One region of the Stenotrophomonas sp. YJH_SMC_101-4 genome, then DNA from elsewhere that is predicted to be linked to it. Evidence: riboswitches for the same ligand, from Rfam matches in the RefSeq annotation. Region 1 holds a riboswitch; the other holds the start of a gene.
The links. Region 1 has a riboswitch for glycine ahead of AC5P8D_RS12920 (trimeric intracellular cation channel family protein). Riboswitches for the same ligand answer to the same signal wherever they lie in the genome.
Positions count from the first base shown of each region.

Region 1 (3,398 bases):
CGGCGTCGAACTGGCCGGCACGCTGGCCGAGATCGCGCGCCATACCCTGCGCAACGAGTTCCGCCACATCGACCCGGCCAGCGCCAAGGTGCGGCTGGTCGAAGCCGGTCCGCGCGTACTGTCCTCGTTCCCGGAAGTGCTTTCGCTGAAGGCGCGCCGGCAGCTGGAAAAGCTCGGCGTGGAAGTGCTGACCGGTACCCCGGTGAGCGACATCGACAGCCAGGGCTTCAGGCTCGGCGATCAGTTCGTGCCGGCACGCACGGTGGTGTGGGCCGCCGGTGTGGCCGCTTCACCGCTGGCGCGCACGCTGGAGGTGCCGCTGGACCGCGCCGGGCGCGTGCAGGTGCAACCCGACCTCACCCTGTCTGGCCACCCGGAACTGTTCGTGGCTGGCGATCTGGCCGTATTGAACCAGGCCAACGGCAAGCCGGTGCCTGGCGTGGCGCCCGCGGCCAAGCAGATGGGCAAGTACGTGGCCGAGGTGATCCGCGCGCGCCTGCACGGCAAGCCCGAACCCGGCCCGTTCAAGTACGCAGACTTCGGCAACCTGGCCACGATCGGCCGCATGGCTGCGATCGTGCACCTGGGCCGGCTGCAGCTGTCCGGTGTGCTGGCGTGGTGGTTCTGGCTGGCCGCGCACGTGTTCTTCCTGATCGGCTTCCGCAACCGCATCGTGGTGCTGCTGAACTGGGCCGTGGCGTACTGGAGCTACCAGCGCAGCGCGCGCATCATCTTCGGTGATGACCAGGACGACCGGCGACCGAAGCGCTAGGGCCGCACGCATGCTCCTGTAGCGCCGAGCCATGCTCGGCTGCACTTCGCGCGGTTTGCAGAAGCCGAGCATGGGCTCGGCTCTACGGCGCCTTCGGTTTCGGGTACCACAGTGCGTTGACGATTACCCAGCGCTGGTCGAAGCGCCCCATGTGGAAGTAGTCGACAAACCACGGCGTTTCCAGCCGCACCGACGCCGCGTTGCCGGTCACGTCCAGCACCGTGCAGCGGCGGTCCCATTGATCCTTCGGGGTCTTCAACGCGCCCTGCTTCGTCAGCGAGACCAGTTCTTCCTTCGACATACGGCGCAGGCCCAGGCGTTCGTCGGGCGTATCGCCGAGGACCGCGCGCTTGGCCAGGTCCGGATGCAGGGAGCGGGCGACGCGCTGCGGGTCGGCTTCCAGCTGGCCATCGACATAGTCGTGGCAGGTGGCTTCGATGGCCGCGAGGGTGGCCGGGGCGGCGGCGGGGCTTGTGGCTGCGGAAAGAGCGAACAGCAGGGCGATCGTGGACATCCGGGTCTCCAGCTCTGGGCGCGAGGCGATCATCGCACGGGCCGGGTAGCCCATCCACGCGTGGCGTGGATCTACAGGACCGGCGCCTGCAGCCAAGCCAGCTTGCGTTCGCGGGGCTGCTGCTTGAGCTGCCACTCGGCGCGGGAGGCGGCGGCCCGGTCCGGGTATTCGCGCACGGCCAGCACGCGCAGCGGCGGCCGGGCCCGGGTGTAGCGCGCGCCCTTGCCGGCCTGGTGGGCGGCGAAACGCGCCTCCACATCGGTGCTGATGCCGGCGTAATAGCTGCCATCGCGGCATTCGAGCAGGTACAGGAACCACGGGCGGAGGGACGGGGCCATGCCTGGATTATGCCGTGCTGCACTGCAGCGGATATACTGGCGCCCGAATGCAGGAGAGAGGCGCCGCGCTGGTGCCCGCCGAAGGCGCAGGCTCCCATGATCGCTCAGGCCGGTGGGCTGGAATCCCACCAACCATGCATTCGACTCGCCGAGCTGGAGAGAGGTCACCGGGCACGCCCGGGACGATCCGCCGAAGGGGCACGCGGCCCATGCCGCTGAACTCTCAGGCAAAAGGACAGCGGGAGCGGCACCGGTCATCGTCATCCCGTCATTGCGCAGGCAGTGGCGGTAGTCGCGCATGGCCGGCCCCACCGCGCCCGGAGCCTGTCCCATGCTGCTGTCCATCATCTACCTGATTGCCATTTCCGCCGAGGCCATGACCGGCGCACTGTCCGCAGGCCGCCGCCGCATGGACCTGTTCGGCGTGGTCATGATCGCCTGCGTCACCGCCCTCGGCGGCGGATCACTGCGCGACATCCTGCTCGGCCACTATCCGCTGGGCTGGGTGAAGCATCCCGAGTACCTGGGCTTCACCGTATGCGCGGCGCTGATCGCCACCTGGGTCGCACGTTGGATGCACCACTTCCGCCGCACCTTCCTGGTGCTCGACGGCCTGGGCCTGATCGCCTTCACCCTGATCGGATGCTCGATCGCGCGCGAGGCCGGCCATGCCATGCCCATCGTGCTGATTGCCGGCATGCTGACCGGCGCGTTCGGCGGCGTGCTGCGCGACATCCTCTGCAACGAGGTGCCGCTGATCTTCCAGAAAGAGCTGTACGCGATCATCGCGCTGCTGACCGGCGCGGCCTACCTGTTGCTGCTGCACTGGGGCGTGGCCGATGCCACCGCAATCCTGTGCTGCCTCGGCGGCGGCTTCGCGTTGCGCCTGCTGGCGATCCACTACCGCTGGGAAATGCCGAAGTTCGTCTATCACGACGAAGTGCATTGAACGATGGCGTGTTCGCCGGGCATGGCCCGGCGCTACCCTTCGCACCCTGCACCACCCCGGCGATGTACCTGGCGCTGTCGCTCATGCGCAGCGCCAGGCGCATCGCCGGTGCAGATGGGCCGGTCTCCAACTCCGACCGGCCCTGATCGCGGCCGCACCCCCGCAGGCGCTGGCCGCCATCCACACACGTGCCGCACTCAAGCGGCTTCGGACACCTTTACGTCGCGACGGGCACGCACGGCCGCAGCCAGTCGCTCCAGCACCGTCACCGTGGTATCCCAGTCGATGCAGCCATCGGTGATGCTCTGGCCGTAGACCAGCGGCTGGCCTTCCACCAGTTCCTGGCGGCCACCGACCAGATGGCTCTCGATCATCACGCCAACGATGCGCTGTTCGCCGTCTTCCAGCTGAACGGCGATGTCGTCGATCACCTTCGGCTGGTTCTCCGGATTCTTCAGGCTGTTGGCATGGCTGGCGTCGATCATCAGGCGCGCCGGCAGCTTGGCCTTGGCCAGCACCTGGCAGGCCTCGGCAACACTGCCTGCGTCGTAGTTCGGCTGCTTGCCGCCGCGCAGGATCACATGGCAATCCGGGTTGCCGGTGGTCGACACGATGGCGGTGCCGCCCTGCTTGGTGACCGACAGGAAGTGATGCGGATTGGACGCCGCACCCACCGCGTCAGCGGCGATCTTCACGTTGCCATCGGTGCCGTTCTTGAAACCGACCGGGCACGACAGGCCCGACGCCAGCTCGCGATGCACCTGGCTTTCGGTGGTGCGTGCGCCGATCGCGCCCCATGCCACCAGGTCGGCGATGTACTGCGGC
Region 1 covers NZ_JCAFTP010000003.1:446,972-450,369, reverse strand. Annotated here, with positions in the region: gene AC5P8D_RS12935 (NAD(P)/FAD-dependent oxidoreductase) at 1-772, shown strand, start outside; gene AC5P8D_RS12930 (nuclear transport factor 2 family protein) at 855-1,286, opposite strand; gene AC5P8D_RS12925 (GIY-YIG nuclease family protein) at 1,358-1,624, opposite strand; glycine riboswitch at 1,665-1,754, shown strand; glycine riboswitch at 1,768-1,871, shown strand; gene AC5P8D_RS12920 (trimeric intracellular cation channel family protein) at 1,956-2,573, shown strand; gene AC5P8D_RS12915 (3-deoxy-7-phosphoheptulonate synthase) at 2,771-3,398, opposite strand, start outside.

Region 2 (3,398 bases), on a different contig from region 1:
TACATGTCCAGCACCGCCAAGGCCAGGATCGGGAAGATCAGGGCCATGCCCATGCCGCCCAGGAAGATCGGCAGCACCGCCCACGGCAGCACGAACTGCGGCGACAGCGCCACGTAGCCGACATTCAGCAGCGCCGACAGCGCGCACAGGCTGAAACCGATGGCGACCTGGCGTGTGGGCGTGGTGTGCCCGGCCATGCGCCCGGACAGGAACGAGCCGGTGGTCATGCCGCCGATGGTGGGGATGAACAACCAGGCGAAACCGCCCTCGCCCAGGTGCAGGTGCTGCATCACGAACACCGGTGCCGAGGAGATGTACAGGAAGATGCCGCCGAAACCGATGCTGCCGGCCAGCGCCAGGCGCAGGAAGCGCGGGTTGAAGCCGATGCGCACGTAGTCACGCAGCAGCACGCGCGGCGACAGCGGCACCCGTGCCTCGACCGGATGGGTTTCCGGCAGGAAGCACGCGGTGGCCGCCAACAGCACCAGCCCGAACACCACCAGGAACCAGAAGATCAGCGGCCAGCCGGCGCCACTGAGCAGGATCCAGCCACCGATGATCGGTGCGATGGCCGGAGCGATGCCGAACAGCATCGACACCTGGCTCATCAGCCGCTGGGCATCGTGGCCGTGGTACAGGTCGCGGATCACCGCGCGGCCGACGATCATGCCGACACCCGCCGACAGGCCCTGCAGCGCGCGGAACGCCAGCAGCGTGGACAGGTCGGTGGACAGCGCGCAGCCGACCGAGGCGCCGACGAACACCACCAGGCCGCCCAGGATCACCCGCTTGCGGCCCCAGGCATCGGACAGCGGGCCGTGCGCCAGGCTCATCAGGCCGTAGAACAGCAGGTACACGCTGATGGTCTGCTGCACCGCCACCTCGTCCACCGCCAGGCGCTGGGCCAGCTGCGGGAACGCAGGGAAGATGGTGTCGATCGAGAACGGGCCGAACATGGCCAGGCCGGCAAGCAGCAGGGCCATGCGGCGGGTGGAAGGGGCAACAGCGGCGGTCATGGAGGAAGCGTCCGGCAGGGCCATGCGGGGCACGCACGGCGGGCGCCGGTCCCGCAACAACGGGGACGGCGCCAGATGAATTCGGGTATCCGCCCATCATAGGTGGGGATTGCGCCTGATGCCATGCAGCACTGCACAAAACGCACGGCCGGGCCATCGGCCATTCAGGCGCGGCGGCACCGACCGGCGGCCGCTGGCCGGGCCCGCAACGGGCTATAATCGGCGGGCAACACGGTGGGAGAAGCGGAACACCGCTGCCGAAGGCGCAACGCCCGTAATCGCTCAGGCCCGATACCACCCGTAACACAACTCTGGAGAGACCGGTTCGATCCGGCGCCGAAGGGGCACGAAGCTGCGGTTTTCCGCGCTTTTAAACTCTCAGGCAAAAGGACAGAGGGGCGCCCCGCAGACCGCCGACAGGCGGCTTGTGCCCGTGCGTGTGCCCTTTCCTGACGGATCCTTCGCCATGTCCCAGAACACCCCTTCCCTGCGTGAGCTCGAGCACCACAACGCGTTCGTCGAGCGCCACATCGGCCCCAACGACGCCGAGATCGCGCAGATGCTCGATGTCGTCGGCCACGCGTCGCTGGATGGCATGACCGATGCCATCGTACCGGCCAAGATCAAGTCGCCGGCACCGCTGGCGCTGCCGGAGTCGATGACCGAAGTACAGGCACTGGCGAAGATCCGTGCGATCGCCGACAAGAACACCGTGCTGCGCAGCTTCATCGGCCAGGGCTACTACGGCACCCACACGCCGAACGTGATCCTGCGCAACATCCTGGAAAACCCGGCCTGGTACACCGCCTACACTCCGTACCAGGCGGAAATCTCGCAGGGCCGCATGGAAGCGCTGATCAACTTCCAGACCCTGTGCGCCGACCTGACCGGCATGGAAATCGCCAACGCCTCGCTGCTGGACGAAGCCACCGCCGCTGCTGAAGCGATGACCCTGGCCAAGCGTTCGGCCAAGTCCAAGTCGGACACCTTCTTCGTGCACGACGCCGTGCATCCGCAGACGCTGGAACTGCTGCGTACCCGCGCCGAGCCCATGGGCATCGTGCTGCGCGTCGGCACCCCGGCCGAAGCGCTGGAAGCGGAAGCCTTCGGCCTGCTGCTGCAGTATCCGGATACCTTCGGCCAGGTGGGCGACTACAAGGCGCTGGTCGATGCCGTGCACGCACGCGGCGGCCTGGTGGCCGTGGCCACCGACCTGCTGGCCCTGACCCTGCTGGCCGCCCCGGGCGAATGGGGCGCGGACATCGTGGTCGGCAACAGCCAGCGTTTCGGCGTGCCGTTCGGCTTCGGTGGCCCGCACGCCGCCTTCATGGCCTGCCGTGACGCCTACAAGCGCTCGATGCCGGGCCGCCTGATCGGTGTTTCGGTCGATGCCCAGGGCAACCCGGCCTACCGCCTGACCCTGCAGACCCGCGAGCAGCACATCCGCCGCGAGAAGGCGACTTCCAACATCTGTACCGCGCAGGTGCTGCTGGCGGTGATGGCCTCGATGTACGCCGTTTACCACGGCCCGGAAGGCCTCACCCGCATTGCCCGCCGCACCCATCGCCTGGCCTCGATCCTGGCCGCAGCGCTGCGCAATGCCGGCGTGCAGGTTGGTGGCGATTTCTTCGACACCCTGCATGTCACCGGCGTGCACGCCGATGAGATCCATGCCAAGGCGCGCGCCGCCGGCTACAACCTGCGCGCGATCGACAGCGACTCGGTCGGCATCAGCCTGGACGAGACCACCACCCGCGCCGACATCGTCGCCGTGGCTGCGGTGTTCGGTGCTTCGCTGGACGTCGACGCGCTGGATGCCAGCACCGCCGACGCGCTGCCGGCCGGCCTGCTGCGCCAGTCCGCGTTCCTGACCCATCCGGTGTTCAACACCCACCACAGCGAGCACGAACTGCTGCGCTACCTGCGTTCGCTGGCCGACAAGGACCTGGCGATGGACCGCACGATGATCCCGCTGGGCTCGTGCACCATGAAGCTCAACGCCACCGCCGAGATGATCCCGGTGACCTGGCCGCAGTTCTCGCAGATCCACCCGCTGGTGCCGGCCGACCAGGCGCTGGGCTACAAGGAACTGATCGACACGCTGGAAGCGATGCTGGTCGAATGCACCGGCTACGACGCGGTCAGCCTGCAGCCGAACTCCGGCGCGCAGGGCGAGTACGCCGGCCTGCTGGCGATCCGCGCCTACCACCGTTCGCGCGGCGAAGATCACCGTGACATCTGCCTGATCCCGGATTCGGCACACGGCACCAACCCGGCTTCGGCACAGATGTGCGGCATGAAGGTGGTGGTGACCAAGACCGATGCCAACGGCAACGTCGATGTCGAGGACATCCGCCTCAACGCCGAGAAGTACAGCGACCG
Region 2 covers NZ_JCAFTP010000004.1:386,720-390,117, reverse strand. Annotated here, with positions in the region: gene AC5P8D_RS16010 (multidrug effflux MFS transporter) at 1-1,016, opposite strand, end outside; glycine riboswitch at 1,318-1,420, shown strand; gene gcvP (aminomethyl-transferring glycine dehydrogenase) at 1,483-3,398, shown strand, end outside.
Region 2: linked by a shared signal. The riboswitch ahead of gcvP (aminomethyl-transferring glycine dehydrogenase) and the one ahead of AC5P8D_RS12920 (trimeric intracellular cation channel family protein) in region 1 are both predicted to bind glycine.